DNA from 2 places in the Paenibacillus riograndensis SBR5 genome. Region 1 is predicted to be linked to the other one. Evidence: riboswitches for the same ligand, from Rfam matches in the RefSeq annotation. Region 1 holds a riboswitch; the other holds the start of a gene.
What was found. Region 1 has a riboswitch for cyclic di-GMP ahead of PRIO_RS34040 (S-layer homology domain-containing protein). Riboswitches for the same ligand answer to the same signal wherever they lie in the genome.
Positions count from the first base shown of each region.

Region 2: it holds a riboswitch for cyclic di-GMP, as region 1 does, so the genes downstream of both, PRIO_RS11200 (FapA family protein) here and PRIO_RS34040 (S-layer homology domain-containing protein) in region 1, are expected to answer to the same signal.

Region 1 is NZ_LN831776.1:5,331,834-5,339,284, reverse strand. It holds gene spoIIAB (anti-sigma F factor) at 1-208, shown strand, start outside; gene sigF (RNA polymerase sporulation sigma factor SigF) at 220-975, shown strand; cyclic di-GMP riboswitch class I at 1,767-1,859, shown strand; gene PRIO_RS34040 (S-layer homology domain-containing protein) at 1,911-4,010, shown strand; gene PRIO_RS22685 (DUF6531 domain-containing protein) at 4,036-7,451, shown strand, end outside.
Region 2 is NZ_LN831776.1:2,769,993-2,777,443, reverse strand. It holds gene galA (beta-galactosidase GalA) at 1-2,089, opposite strand, end outside; gene PRIO_RS11220 (CapA family protein) at 2,311-3,339, opposite strand; gene PRIO_RS11215 (class I SAM-dependent methyltransferase) at 3,439-4,098, opposite strand; gene PRIO_RS11210 (GNAT family N-acetyltransferase) at 4,184-4,606, opposite strand; gene PRIO_RS11205 (TetR/AcrR family transcriptional regulator) at 4,626-5,207, opposite strand; cyclic di-GMP riboswitch class I at 5,459-5,550, shown strand; gene PRIO_RS11200 (FapA family protein) at 5,653-7,407, shown strand; gene PRIO_RS11195 (hypothetical protein) at 7,444-7,451, opposite strand, start outside.

The DNA of each region.
Region 1 (7,451 bases):
GATTGAAGATAAGGGCCGGGGCATTGAGGATCTGGAGCTGGCCCAGCAGCCGCTGTATACGTCCAAGCCGGAGCTGGAGCGCTCGGGCATGGGTTTTACGATTATGGAAAATTTCATGGATGAATTCGAAGTCACAAGTGAACCGGGGCGCGGTACCTCCATTTCAATGAAGAAAACCATCGTCTCGAAAAAAGCTTTATACAATTAGGGGTTGGAGCCATGGATGCAGAGTCAAAAAAAGCTCCGCCGACCTATTTGGACGATGCGGAGGTCAAACGTCTGATCGCACTCAGTCAAGCCGGAGATAATCTGGCCCGCGACACGCTGGTCAACTGCAATATCCGCCTCGTCTGGTCGGTGGTGCAGCGGTTTATGAACCGCGGGTATGAGCCTGACGATTTGTTCCAGATCGGCTGTATCGGACTGTTGAAGTCCGTAGATAAATTCGACCTCAGCTATGAGGTCAAATTCTCCACCTATGCCGTGCCGATGATTATCGGCGAGATCCAGCGTTTCCTCCGGGACGACGGCACCCTCAAGGTCAGCCGTTCTCTCAAGGAGATGGCCAACAGGGTCCGCAAAATGAAGGACGAAATGTCCAAAACGCTGGACCGGCTGCCGACCATCGGCGAAGTCGCGGAGGCGCTGGGGGTCACACCCGAAGAAATCGTGTTCGCCCAGGAGGCCAACAAGCCGCCGACTTCGATCCACGAGACCGTCTTCGAGAACGACGGCGATCCGATCACGCTGATCGACCAGATTGCCGACGAGACGCAGGAGCGCTGGTTCGACAAGCTCGCACTCAATGAGGCCATCGGGGCCTTGACCGAGCGCGAGCGCCTGATCGTCTACCTGCGCTACTACCGCGACCAGACCCAATCCGAAGTCGCCAGCCGCCTCGGCATCTCGCAGGTCCAGGTGTCGAGGCTGGAGAAGAAAATCCTCGCGAGCATCCGCGAGCAGATTGCGCAGTAGATGGGCTGGCAGGGTACAAGCGGGGAGTTAGACGAGGGGGAAGCAAGACGAGCGGGAAGTAAGGCGAGCGGGAAGTAAGGCGAGCAAGGAAGTAAGGCAGCAGGCAGCGGAGGCAAGTAAGGAAAACAGTACGTTACCAGCTTTTGCAAGTAAGTATGAGCAGTGAATGTGACGGGTGAAATAAACGGTTGTAGGAGGCCGCCTCGGGAGAGGCGGCTTTTTGTGTGTGGTTTGGTGGGGCGCAGCAATGAATCGGACAGAGAGGAGAGAACAAAGCCAAACGGCTCATACAGCAGAGGATCGAGTTCTCCCAGCCTCCCCTGAAAAAAAGGGGGGACTTCCCCTAATGGACCCAGATGCCGTTAATTGCTTGAAATCGGTTTTTGCCGGGCACTTACGGACCCGGATGACCCTATTTCATGCAATTCCACCATTATGCTCCGGGAAATGCCAGCTTAGCGTCTCCTGAGTCCGTTAGATTGAATAAAAAGCCCGGATTGTTGAAATAACGGCGCTGGAGTCCGTAAGGTCGTGGTTCCCTTTAGGTTCGAGTGTAAAGCACCCATCTGATTATCTACAAGATGGATGGCGAGGAATCCGTCAATCTAGCCTTCCGGGTTGTTCTACTAGTTTCCATGCGTGCTCCGCTCCATTAACGGATTTCCTGTCCGCATCCCTGAAAAAGGAAAAAATAGAACATCTTAAGTCGATAGGAATAAATTCCGATAATAAGAGTGTCCTCTACATCTAAAGTCTCATTTACATAAGCATACAAGGACAGAAAACCGAGTTTGGAACAAGGGCAAATCCGTACGAAAGTCGGAGACGCAAAGCCACGGGCCTACTTCATCCGGGAGGGATGTCAGGGCAGCCGGGCCGCTCAAGGCACTTGGTTTTTTGACGTGCCTACAAATAGCACTGGGGGAGAGAAGTGAATGAGGTTCGGAAGGAAAAGGAAGTTTACGCAGACGGTTACAGCTGTTTGCGCGGCGGTGATTTTGCTTGGGGGGCTTGCCGGCAGTGGTCTGGGCATAGGGCAGGCATCGGTTTCGGCTGCGGCTGTGACGGCGGCCAACCCGGGCAGAACGGACTATAGCGTATCGGGTGATCGGCTGTTATGGCTGGAACCGGATGCAGACGGAGTTAAGCAGGTGCACGCGCTGAATCAACGCAGTGGCGCAAATACGGTGCTTACATCCGGTCCATCCGCCAAGGATGCGCCTTATGTGCATGGAGCAGTTGCGGTGTGGGCGGACAAGGGAAGTGAGCCGGGATCTTCACTTCACTGGGATATCTATACTGCCGATCTGGAGACAGGCAAGAAGATGAAGCTCAACAAGCAGGCCGGCCAATACGGCAATCCGACAACTGACGGCGCAGGTGTGGTCTGGTATGAACGCAAAAATTACGGCAGCATGATCTATCATGATCTGGCAACCGGGGTTGAAGCGGATCTGGGCGAAGGCCGTTTCCCGGTGCTGGCCGGCGGAAATGTCGTCTACAAGAATGCCCGTGACGGGGGCCTTAGCCTGCTGGATGTGAGCAGTGGCGTCACCCGCCCACTGGTTAGCCTGGGTGGTGCGAATGCGGTGGACTGGTTTGTTTTTAACGGCAGCCACGTGCTGTACAAGCAGAAAAACAGTGCCACAGGAAGCAAATATGTACTACTGAACATCAAAGACCTCACGGCACAGCCAGTGGATCTCACCGGGATGAAAGCCGGGGGAACTGAATATGCCTTTATGTCCATAGGTGAAGAACAAGCTGTGTTCCAGGAGGAGGTTGACGATGCTGTCACTCTGAAGCAGGTAGACCTCACTACATATGCAGTAAAACCGCTGCCGATAGATGCCGGGGTGAAGCTGATCGGAATTAGCGGGAACAAGCTGCTGTACAGCAAGAAGGACGATTACATAGAATCAGTGGATTTAAAAGAAAACCCCAACCCGACTCCTGGGCCGGAAACGACTCCACCGCCAGGTGCAACCCCAAATCCAGGCCCAGACGCTAACCCGGGTCCGGCTCCGGGGACTAAGATCCCTGTGATTACCGGAGCCAAAGACAGCCGGATTATTGGAAGTTCAGGCGGCATCTTGTCTGCAGTGAATGGTTGGGCACGGCTGGAAATATCTGCTGGAACCTTCCCGGACAATACCAGCGTAAGCCTGGCCCAGGCTGAACTGGAAACGAAGGAACTGCTGGATGCAAGCGGCAAAAAGCTGCTCAAGGCTGGTTCCGCCTGGCAGGTGCAAGCGAGCGCTCCATTCCTGATCCCGGCCAAGTTGGCGGTCCGGTATCCGCAGGAGGAGCCTTGGACGTCCAAGCGGGAGAAGCTTGGAATCTACAGCTACAATCCGGACAAAGGCATCTGGAGCTATATTGGCGGGGTGACTGCGGCGGAGGACGGTTTTGTTCAGGCTAAGATATCAGCCTCTGGGCTGTACGCGGTCATGCTGCGCGAGGCACAATTCACGGATATTTCAGGCCACTGGGCACAGCAAGATGTGGAGGTCCTGGCAGCAAGAGGCATCGTGAACGGAATGAACGGAACCGTATTTGCGCCAAAAGCTGTACTGACCCGGGCTGAATTCACCAAGCTGCTGACAGCAGCTCTTGGACTCCAACCGGTACATACGGATAAGCCAACCTTCCGTGATGTTTCCGCTGCGCACTGGTCTTACCCGTATGTGGAAGCAGCAGCGGCGGCAGGAATTGTAACCGGAGACGCAGGGCTTTTCCACGGCAATGCTCCGCTGACCCGTGAACAGATGATGGTGATGCTGATGCGGGCGATTGACAGCACTACTGCCCACAGCCCGGCATCTGCTGCGGACTCAGTCAAGCTTCAGGCAGTACTCTCCGGATTTAAGGACAACGGCACCATTAGCCAATGGGCACGGGAATCCGTAGCTGCGGCGGTTGACAAGAAGCTGGTGCAGGGCAGCGGACAGTTTTTGAAGCCCAAGGATTCTTCCACAAGAGCCGAAGCGGCAGTCATTATGTACAAGCTGCTGGCTGAGCTGAAATTACTCTAACTTATCACGGATAGGAGATCGGTCTATGAAATTCCGAGTATTAAAAAGGAAATGGCGCAGCGGCAGCTTGAAGGCGCGTGTGAACCTCATGCTTGCGCTGCTGCTGGTCATATCTTACATCCCGGTTCTTCCGGGAATTGCCAAGCTCACATCGTCTGCCTATGCGGCTACCAATATGCGGATTGAACCGAGTGAGCTGAGTCCGGGACCCGGTAAAAGTGTGGAAATTTCGTTCAGCTTCAACGCAGCGGATGACGGCCAGGACCAGCATGAGACTAACATCAACCTGTGTACTCCGCAAAAAGACGGTTCTGCTCCGCTCCTTGGGGATCTGATTACGAGCGGCGTGTATCCGACGAAGAAGGACGGGCAATATATCGTTCATAAATATGTCTGGGATGGCAAGATCGGAGGCGTGCCGCTGGACGAAGGGCGTTATAACATCTGCATCTCTCCTGCTGAATATAACGGCTCTGGTGTGTATTACGGCCAAATCGCCAGCTTCGAAATCCTTGGCGGTGACGAGGTGCAGCCACCGGCAGCCTTGCAGATCAGACCTGCGGCCTCAGGACAATCTGTAGTATCAGGGACTGCTGAACCCGGAACGCTGCTGGAAGTGGAGCTCTACTATCCCTCCAGCGGAGAAGACAAGCTGTACCCCAATGTTGCAGTCAACAGCGCAGGACAATGGAGTCAGCAGCTCGGGATCACACCGGGCGTAACGGCGCATATTACGGCGAGAGCGAAGAAGGACGGTAAGTTCTCCGGGTATTCGGAGCCGCTTGCGGTGCTGCGTGCGCCTATGCCCGCTTTTACGCTGAGCTTGGAAGCCTTGGCTGCCTATTATTATAAGCTGGATTCTGTTCAGGCAATGAAAGAAAAAGCCAAGGACATCGCTGTACTGAACCAGTCTGCGGCCTCGTCGGGAACAATCAGCGGGTTGACCTCTATTCTGCTGACAGATCCTCAAACTGCCCGTGCTATTTCCAGCGGGGATCTGACGCAATTTACGGAAGCGGCCATCCAGGACCGGCTGCGGATCGTGAACCCGTCGGGGCAGGCGCCGGTTGATCCGGCCCGGGGGGATTTTGTCTACTCCAGCGATTCGATTAGTCTGCAGGCCTTGATGCCGCTGCAATTCGGACTGAGCTATTTAAGCCGTGACCCTTACAAGGGGGTTAATGGACTGGGGTGGCATCACAGCTATGAATGGAAGCTGAACCCGCTGAACGGCGGCAAGGTGGAAGTCATGAGCCCGGACGGTTCGCTTTTTGAATACGTGCCTTTGGCGGGAGGCCAGTATCTGACACCGCGAGGTACCGACTGGACGCTAAGTGCCCCTTCTTCAGGGGAATATACCCTTGCATCGCCGCAAGGCGATCTTTACCGGTTCAATGGTGAAGGGCTGCTGCAATCGGTCACGGATTTAAACGGGAATCAGATCGCTTTTGCTTATCAGGGTAAGAAGCTGGAAGAAGTCAGTACAGCCGGGGCTTCTCTAAGCTTAAGCTATGACGGGGCAGGAAAACTGATTGCTGTAAGTGATCTAACCGGCCGACAGATGTCATTTCATTATGATCCGGCAAGCGGAGACATGACCTCGATTACTGATGTGGATGGGGCCACAACCAAGCTTACCTATGATGACAACCATCACGTACTGAGCGTAACCGACGCCAAAGGAACTGCGGTGATGAGTGTTGCCTATGATGACCATCAGCGCGTGACCAGTTTCACCGATTTCTATGGCAATACGAGTTCCTCCGCCTATGAGGGGCGTGTGGCCCCAGTGGTCCGGGGAGAAGAGCCTGAAGGCGGCGGGACGGGAATTGATCCTGCGAACGGACGGGATATACCGGAATCTAATGAGGTGATTTTGTCCGGGACGATGAATAATCTGGCCCATGCACCTGCATACCGGAAGGTTGAAGGGCTGAAGCCGCTCATAGCTGACTATTTGGCAGGCAGCATTGGAACGATCGAGAGCAAACGGAATGCTTTTAGTGCCTCAGCGGTTGCCGCTCCGGGCGGGATTGCTGACATTCAAAGTGCGATAGCGGCCAGCAGCGCATCACCGGCTGTTGTGAGTTCGGGCCATTTGAATGTTGAAGAGAGCGTAACGTTCGGGTCACCGGGCAAGCCTGTCGTCCTGATCGTGGACGGGATGAATACGAACAAGGATATCACCGTGCGTGTATACGGCACGCTGATTCTGAAGCAGGGACTTAACGCCAACACCAAGCTTGCGCTCGATGTGCAAAAGGTTCAGGGCTTATACGGCAATCTGTGGTCCGGGGGGACCATCCATCTCAATAATGATTCTTCCGTAAAAGTGGGGGATACGCTGCAAACAGGTAGCCTGACCTACAACAGCGGCGGGCTGACCATTGATGCCCAGCGGATTCTTATTGCCGGGGACTTGTCGATCAATACACGCGTAGAGATGAACATTGCCCAGGAAATGACCGTTGGCGGAATTGTGTCCAACAACCAGACGGCGAATCTGACCGTGACCGGCGGTGACCTGTTCGTCCGCGACAACGTCAGTGTTAATAATAATTTGAAGGTGCAGACGGGCGGGCTGTTCGTGCTTGGGGGAGATATGACCCCGAACCAGACTCCAGTTGTCCGTACCGGGGTTGGCTCAGGCAAAACGATTCTGACTTATCCGCAGAGCAGTGCCGGCAGTGCTGGTTCCGTGAACACCAACAATGCTAGTTTTGGGAAAGTCAGCAGTGCAAGTCCGGAGAAAGCCGGCAGTGCAAGCTCCGAAAACGCGAGAAGTGCCAGTTCCGGAATTTCTGCAGCGGCGAGCCCTGCCGGACTAGCCTCTTCAATCGCCACTACCGCGAACAAGACTACATGGACCAATGCGCTTCATCAGGATACTTCATATATATGGAATAATCATTTCCAGATTGCTCAGCGGCAAGCGGCCAATGGCGCCGTCGTCAAATACAGTTATGACAGCAGCGACCGCGTAAAGACAATTACAGACGCTAACGGCAACAAAGGCAAATTTGCCTATGACGAGAGCGGGAATCTGACGCAGACGACAGACGAGAGCGGATACTCTTCACTCACCCGCTATAATGCAATGAACCGTCCGGTTGAAGAGATCGATGCTCTGGGCAACCGGGCCACCTATGAATATGACACAGCAGGCAATCTTGTCAAAAGCACGGATGCCCTCGGCGGTGTGGTCACCATTGCCAGAGACAGTGCCGGGGTCCCGGTCTCCGTTACGGATGCCGAAGGACACACAACGGCCTACACTAACGATGCTGACGGATTCGCCAAGGAAATCAAAGACCCGAGCGGATACACGACAATTATTGAACGCGATACTCTGCACCGGACAACTAAGATCACGGATGCGGAAGGCAAGCTGCAGGCTGTCGACTATGACCAGAAAGACCGTGCAGTTGCGGTTACGAATGC
Region 2 (7,451 bases), 2.6 Mb from region 1:
CCATACCGTCCGCTTGACCGGCTGCCCGGTCCGGGTACAGGCGGATCTGACGCGGCTGACCTGCGGTAACCGCCTTTTTGACAGCTGCCTCCTTGCCGCCGTTCCGGCCGATGACCTTCAATTCCCCCGGCTCATAATGAACCTCCCATGTCAAATATCCGGTCCGGTCCACCTGCTGTTCACCCAGGCTGCTGCCGTTCAGTATCAGCTCCGCTGTCTCGGTATTAGCGAACACGCGCACTTCAACCGGTTTGCCTTCCGACCCTGGCCAATTCCAGTGGGGCAATAAATGCACTATCGGCTCGTCTTTCCAAACGGCCTGCATATAGTAATAGCTGTCCTTGGGGAAGCCGCAGGTGTCCATCAGCCCGAAATGCGAATTCACACAGGGCCACAGATAGGGAGTTGGCTCACCCCGGTAATCGAATCCGGTCCACATGAAGACGCCTGTAAGAAACCGGTTGTTCACAACATCACTCCACGCCTGCTGCGGGGTGCAGCCCCATGAAGGAATATTCGTGCCGTATTCCGAGCAGTAGCCGCGCACCGGGTCGTTCTCGTAGATGCCCCGGGTCGCTGTGTAGCTCGCGCATTCACTTCCAATCATCAGGCGGCCGGGATGCTGTTCATGGTCCCGGATATCCAGATGATCCCGGTGTCCGTAATTGTACCCTGTAATATCTACAACCTCATTATATCCATTCTCATACCAGCCATGATTCATTGCAGCCGATGCAGGGCGCGTCGGATCGATCCGGCGCACCGTATCCGCAAGCGTCTTCAGCAGGCGTCTGCCGGTCACGGTTCCTTCCAGAACCTCCTCATTTTCCAGATTCCAGATGATGACGCTGGGATGGTTCCTATCCCGGAAAAGCATCCGTTTCAGCTGGTCCAATCCGCTGCGGCTGCTGTCCAGCTTGCGGTTCTCATCCATTACGAGCAGCCCGAGCCGGTCGCAAAGATCCAGCAGTTCCGGGGTGGGCGGATGATGCGCACTGCGGTAGGCATTGGAGCCCATCTCCTTCAGCAGCCGCAGCTTGTATTCGATCAGGCTGTCCGGCAGCGCCACTCCCACTCCGGCAAAATCCTGATGGTTGCAGGTGCCTTTGATCAGCAGCGGTTCCCCGTTCAGGAAAAACCCCTCCTCCGGGTCAAAGCGGATGCTGCGGATGCCAAAAGGAGTCTCATACCGGTCCACCTCTGTACCCTCTACCTTCAGGATGGATACGGCCTTATAGAGATGGGGAGTCTCCGGGGACCATAAGGCCGGGTGCTCCAGCCTGAACATCTGCTCCAGCTCCGTTTCTCCGTACCAGTCGGCAAATGCCTGTTCCGCCTTAGCGCAGACCTGCTCCCCGGCAGCGTTGTATACTTCCGTATGCAGCGAGACCGCCCGGCTCTCCGTGTATTCATTGCAAATACGGGTGCTGATATGCACCAGAGCCTGCTCCTTCTCTGCTTCAGGTGTTGTGATATACGTTCCATATTCCGCCACATGCAGGCGGTCCGTCTGCTCCAGCCAGACATGGCGGTAGATGCCGCAGCCTTCATACCACCAGCCTTCATTCTCCAGCGCCTCTACCTTAACCAAAATAACATTCCGGCCCTCTGCCCCATACCGGAGCACATCGGTCAGGTCATAGGAGAAGCCGATATACCCTCCCCGGTGTTCTCCGATGAGGTGCCCGTTAACCCAGACCGTGCTCAGGCCCGAAGCCCCGTCGAAGGTGACCGTCCACTTGCGGTCTGCCGCTTCCGGGGGCAGCTCAAAGGTTTTACGGTAAAACCCGGTTCCGCCCGGCAAATAGCCGTGGCTGCCATCTCTTGAACCGAGTGAGGCATCCTGCACATACTGCTGTTCCACACACCAGTCATGCGGCAGGCTTACAGGCTTCCATTCCAGCTGCTGATGGCCCATGCCTTTATCGTTAAACGCGATATCCAGCCACTCCCCCTCCTGCAGGGAGCCGCAGTCGGTAATCCCGCCTGTCATTCCGGCCTTAACAGCGTGAGGAATACGGATATCCCCTTTATAAAAACTCCAATTCTCATCAAACCGGCTTCTGCTTCTTCCTGCTGCCGTACTCACCCTGCAACCGCCTCCTTGCTAGACTATATTCACATTGTAGATGAGATTATTAGAATATAGTTAGCAAAATGCTAATATGGAATAGCACAATCTGAATGTGAGAGATCCACATTACAGCAAAAAAAGCCCAAGCGATTGTCAGCTAACCGCTCAGGCTTGGGCTTGGACGTTCTATCCGGTTCAGTGGTGTTCCGCTCAGGGCTTCTGTCCGGAAGGGCAGTTCACAGCTTCTCGCTAACGGCTCCGTCCGCTGCGATCACGGCATTGAACGAGAGCTGGTTCATCCGCTTAATAGTATCTTTATTGTAGGCCTCACCCATAAAATTCGGCTGACCGCCGGTAATTTTGACCGGCGTAATCCGGCTCTTCACCCTATTATTGCTGATCTCAAAGTTCACCAGCATAGAATGAATGGTCTTGTCGCCGCCGCGTGTGGACCGGTTGAACACAAAATTGCCCAGTGAATAATAGATCGGCTTATGCTTGTAATATTCGATCCCCATCAGGCAGTGGCTGTGCGCGCCGATAATGATATCCGCACCGCTGTCGATCATCTGCTTCGCCAGATTGCGGGCGTATGGCTCAGGGTAATCCTTAAACTCATTGTTCCAGTGGATGTACACGATGGTATAATCGTTTTCTTTGGCCGATTTCTTGATAGCCCCCAGCATGGGCTCAGGCGTATAGGCCGAAGCTGCACCCGGACTGTTTGTTCCTGCATACCAGGACGGGCTGGAGAGCACGCGGCTTACCCCAAGTATGGCGATTTTTTGGTTTTTTACCGTTTGGACATAGGGCCGGAAAGCTTCATTGCTGTTTTTCCCCGCCCCGGTATGGCCGATCTTGTATTTATCCAGATGAACCAGCGTATCCAGCATGGCATCCTGTCCAAAATCAAGAATATGATTATTGGCCAAGGTCACACCATCGATCCCGGCAGCATTCAGCCCCGCCAGTGCCGCCGGTTTGGAACGGAAAGCAAAGGTTTTCTCTGCCGCCTCACCTCTAACCGATACGGGTGTCTCCAGGTTGGCAAAAGCTATATCTGCTTTTTTCAGGGCAGGTGCTACCTTCGCAAAAGGAAAGTTGACTCCATACTTGGCGATCTGATCGCCGACAAATCCATCCAGCAAAATATCTCCGGCAAAAGCAAGGTTAATCTTCTCCTGCGGGGAAGCCCCCTGACTGAAAGCTGCCTGCCCGGGAATCAGCAAAAACAATACTAAAGTGATGACTGCAAATCTGCGCAAAATCTTGGACCCCTCTCTCTTAATCTGCCAATTATTCTACTATAATAGAGGGAAAAATCCAAATTAAGGGTTGGTATGCTGCTGGGGTTCTGATTTCTGCTAGATTGGCGCCTTTTTAAGCACGGCCCGGAAACAGCTCAGTCCACCCCACTGCTCTGTCCGTACAGCATCTGCAGGAAGCTTGAAATCCGTCTCGCCCCAGTACTCAAATCCGGCCTGCAGCAGCACTTCATTCATCCGCAGCAGATTAACCGTGGGGTAATCAAAAGTCAGTACAAGCAGCCCCTCCCCATTCAGTGTGCGGTGAAATTCCTTTACGGCCCGCACGGAATCCTCCAGGGACAAATGCTCCAGGACCGAGATACAGAATATTGTATCAAAGCTTTCATTCTCATAAGGCAATGCGGTCAGATTAGCCTGGGCCAGATGCAAGCGGGTGGTCCGCCTGGCTTCTACCAGCCGTGCCGCTTCCTCGCCGATGTCGCTGGCAATCTCCTGAATAATCGCATCCCGGGAGAGAATCCGCGCATCGATATCGCAGGCATGAACCTCCGCGCTGTAACCGGCAAGGTAGAACTTGAGCGGATGGGAGATTCCGCAGGCAGCATCCAGCACCACATCATGGGAGGAAACAAAATTCGTGCACCATTCGTATTCATAAGGCCGGCTCCACCAGGATTCCGGCAAATCATAAATCAGCTTGTCGCGGCGGGCATCGGCATTCACAAAAAAACGCGAAACATACGGATGTGTTGGCATGGCCAGGACTCCTTTTAAAGGAAATTCGGTAGTGAGAGTATATTCAAAAATCGCTGTTTCATGCCAAACCTTACACCGTGATCATCTACAGTTGCTTGACCATAAGCACATGCGGAATGCCATCCTCCATGAAAACCGGCGAACTCGTTACATATCCCAGCCGTTGATAAAAGCCCTCGGCCTGCTTCTGGCCATGCAGCTTGGCTTGCCGGTGCCCCTGTTCAACCGCCATTTTTTCCAGCGTATCGATTATAACGGACCCCAGTCCGCTTTTGCGGTAAGGAGCGCTCAGGCAAATCCGTTCAAGCTTAGCCCACCCTTCCACACTCCTTAGTCTGGCCGTTCCCACAGGAAGCCCTTCCTGATAGAGCAATATATGCTCCGCGTCTTTTTCATGATCATCAAATTCATCTGCCAGCGCCACGCCCTGCTCCTCCACAAACACTTCCCGCCTGATTCTGAAAGCCTCCTGCAATTGTTCTTCGGTGGTCACCCGCTCTACCCGCATGTTCGATCCCGCTCCTTCATTATATCTGCTTAATGCCTGCCCAGAAGATCTCCCAGATATCCTTCAGGCGCCGCCCGAATTCCTCCTGATTATAAAAAAACATCTGCATGGCAATGCCATCCTGTAAACAATAATAAGCCGAGAGAAGACTTTCCGTATGCTGCCGCCGGATCTCCCCGGAGTTCATGCCTTCCTCAAAAACAGCCCGGTAAAATGCCGCTGAGCGCTGCTCCATCATTGAAATCTGCTGCTCCAGCATCTCCTGAAAAAAAGGCGCCGGGAATTGGACACTCCTTTTATAAAAAGCGGTCAGCACCGGGTACTCCACCCTATAATAATAGGTCCGGTATACAATCTCACGCAGTCTGGCCTCTACAGGTGTGCCAAGGATTTCCTTGTACAGCTGGTCAAGAAATTCAATATAATGCCGGGCCATTTCCTGAAAGGCCGCTATAAACAAATCCTCTTTTTTGGGAAAATAGGTCGCAATGGACTGTTTTTTAATCCCTACCAACTGGGCAATCCCCGCCAATGAAGCTCCTTCAAAGCCTTTTTCGGCAAATTCGGACAATGCGGCTTGCAAAATAGCGTGGGCTGTCATTTTTCTACCGCCTCCCTGACGACCGTCAGGAAGAATTATCACATGGCTCCCCCGCATTTGTCAATCCAACCGTACAGACACCTGCTGGCCGGTAGCCATTTAATCTATATAAATATATAATTAAATATTGTAAATTAGTGACTTTAGTACTAAAATGAAGGTTGCAAAAGTTTATATATTTGAATTTTTAATTATGATTCCTTTGCCGGCTTCAGTCGGGTTACATACCTGATTCGGCTAATCATTGATCCATTTCATAACGGCAAACTATCTGAAAGGATAGGACGCAAAGCAATGGGCCTAAAGATGCAAACATCGCATCCATGGCTGCCAGGCTGCCAAGAAGACGCTGAACTGTGCGGGTATCCGTTAGGGTACCGTATCTGCTGCCGGGATACTCTTATGTCCAAATGCCCATTGATTATATAAAAAGGAGCCAAACGCAATGCCACAGCGCACCACCGAGAAAAACGGCATTATTATTGTCCAGAACAACCAGTTCTACATTACCTCCCCGCTGCCCGGCGGCAAGCCGGCAATCCTTTCCGCTATCCCGCCTGTTGTGCTGGAGCTTAATCATCAGCCGGTAGCTGGTCCCGTACCCGTTGTATCCTCCGACCGGGTTACCTGGTCCATACAAGAACCGCCTCCCTATGAGATCACCGTCTCCGACGATAAACTCCAAGCCTTCCTTACCCTGAACCGTGTCGAACAGTATAAATGGAATCTGGTGAACAGCCCGGCGTCGAGCCATCTCGCGGTAAGGGCTGAAATGGACTCTTCCGCTCTGCTGTCCACCCTCGGGATTGAACAGATTATTGCCGATTTGGAGAAAAAAACGATTTCGCAAAACCTGAATATCCCCGCCATCTATGCAGAATTGAATCATCCGACCCATCTGCCGATTTGTGTGGCGGAAGGCAGGCCGCCTGCTGCAGGCGAAGACGCCAAGCTTGATTTGTTTTTTTCCGGGCTTGCCGGAAACCCTTTCAATCCCTTAGAAGAGGCTGCGGATTCCCCCGATCCACTCCGGATTCCCTGTGCCCGGAAAGGCGATGTCATTGCCCGCAAGCACCTTCCCCGCGACGGTGTACCCGGGTACGATGTATACGGCAGTATTCTGCCCGCCGCACCTCCCAGGGATATCAAAGTTGTAGCCAAAGAGGGCACTCTGCTGCTGCCAAGCCATGAAATTACAGCCCTTACAGAAGGCCGGCCGCGTGTGACCGGCACAAAGGTCAAAACTTTCGATATCACAACCGCATATACCGTTCCGGGCTGTGTGAACCGCCATACAGGCAATATCGTCTTCTCCGGCGATGTAATTGTACACCAGGACGTGGAAGACAACTCGATCATCGAGTCCTTAGGGAATGTGTATGTATGCGGCAATGTCCAGAATTCTACCATTACAGCAACAGGCAGTATTTATATACTGGGCAATGTGGGCAACAGCCAGTTGTATTCAGGCTCCTTCGGCGTAACCTACAACCGTCTCTATCACCTCTCCGAGAAGCTGATCGAAGAAGTCAACCTCTTGCGGGAAGCCTCCAGACTGCTGACCTATGAATTACAGTCCCGACAGCAGACGGTAAAGTTCGGGCAGGTCATTCTGCTGCTCATGGAGACTAAATATAAGAAGATTCCCGTCCTGACCCGTGATCTGGAGTCCATAGTTGCCGGCATTAAATATACCTCTCATCCAGACAACAGCCAGCTGCAGCGGATTCTGGACATTTTCTTACGGCCAGCCCAGTTCATCGATGCCTTTAATGATGCCTTGCTGGTGTCGTTATTGAAATTGCTGAAGGATCTGTATACCGGGGTAGCCCGCATGGAGGAAGCCAACGTCTGTGTTGACATCCCCGAGTGCCATAACACCATCATCAAATCAAGCGGCGATATTTGCATTCGCAAGGACGGGACCCTGCAAAGCGATCTGCTTTCCCTGGCAGACATCACCTTCTTGCTGCCGGAGGCAGTCTGCCGGGAATCACAGCTGGAGGCCGGCGGGAACCTGACTGCACCAATAGTAAGCGGCGAATCAGGCGCCCATTCATTGCTAAAAGCCGGCCATAAAATCAGTGTCCGCAAAATGGACGCAGGCAGAGTAACCGTCGGCCGCCATTCCCAAGAGATCACCGGGCCCGTCGAGGACATGATCTTCACCCCGCAGAATCTCAGCGGAGGGGCGGAGTGAGCGGAGGGAGAACGGGTACGAGGAAGTGTCTGCAGCCTAATAAA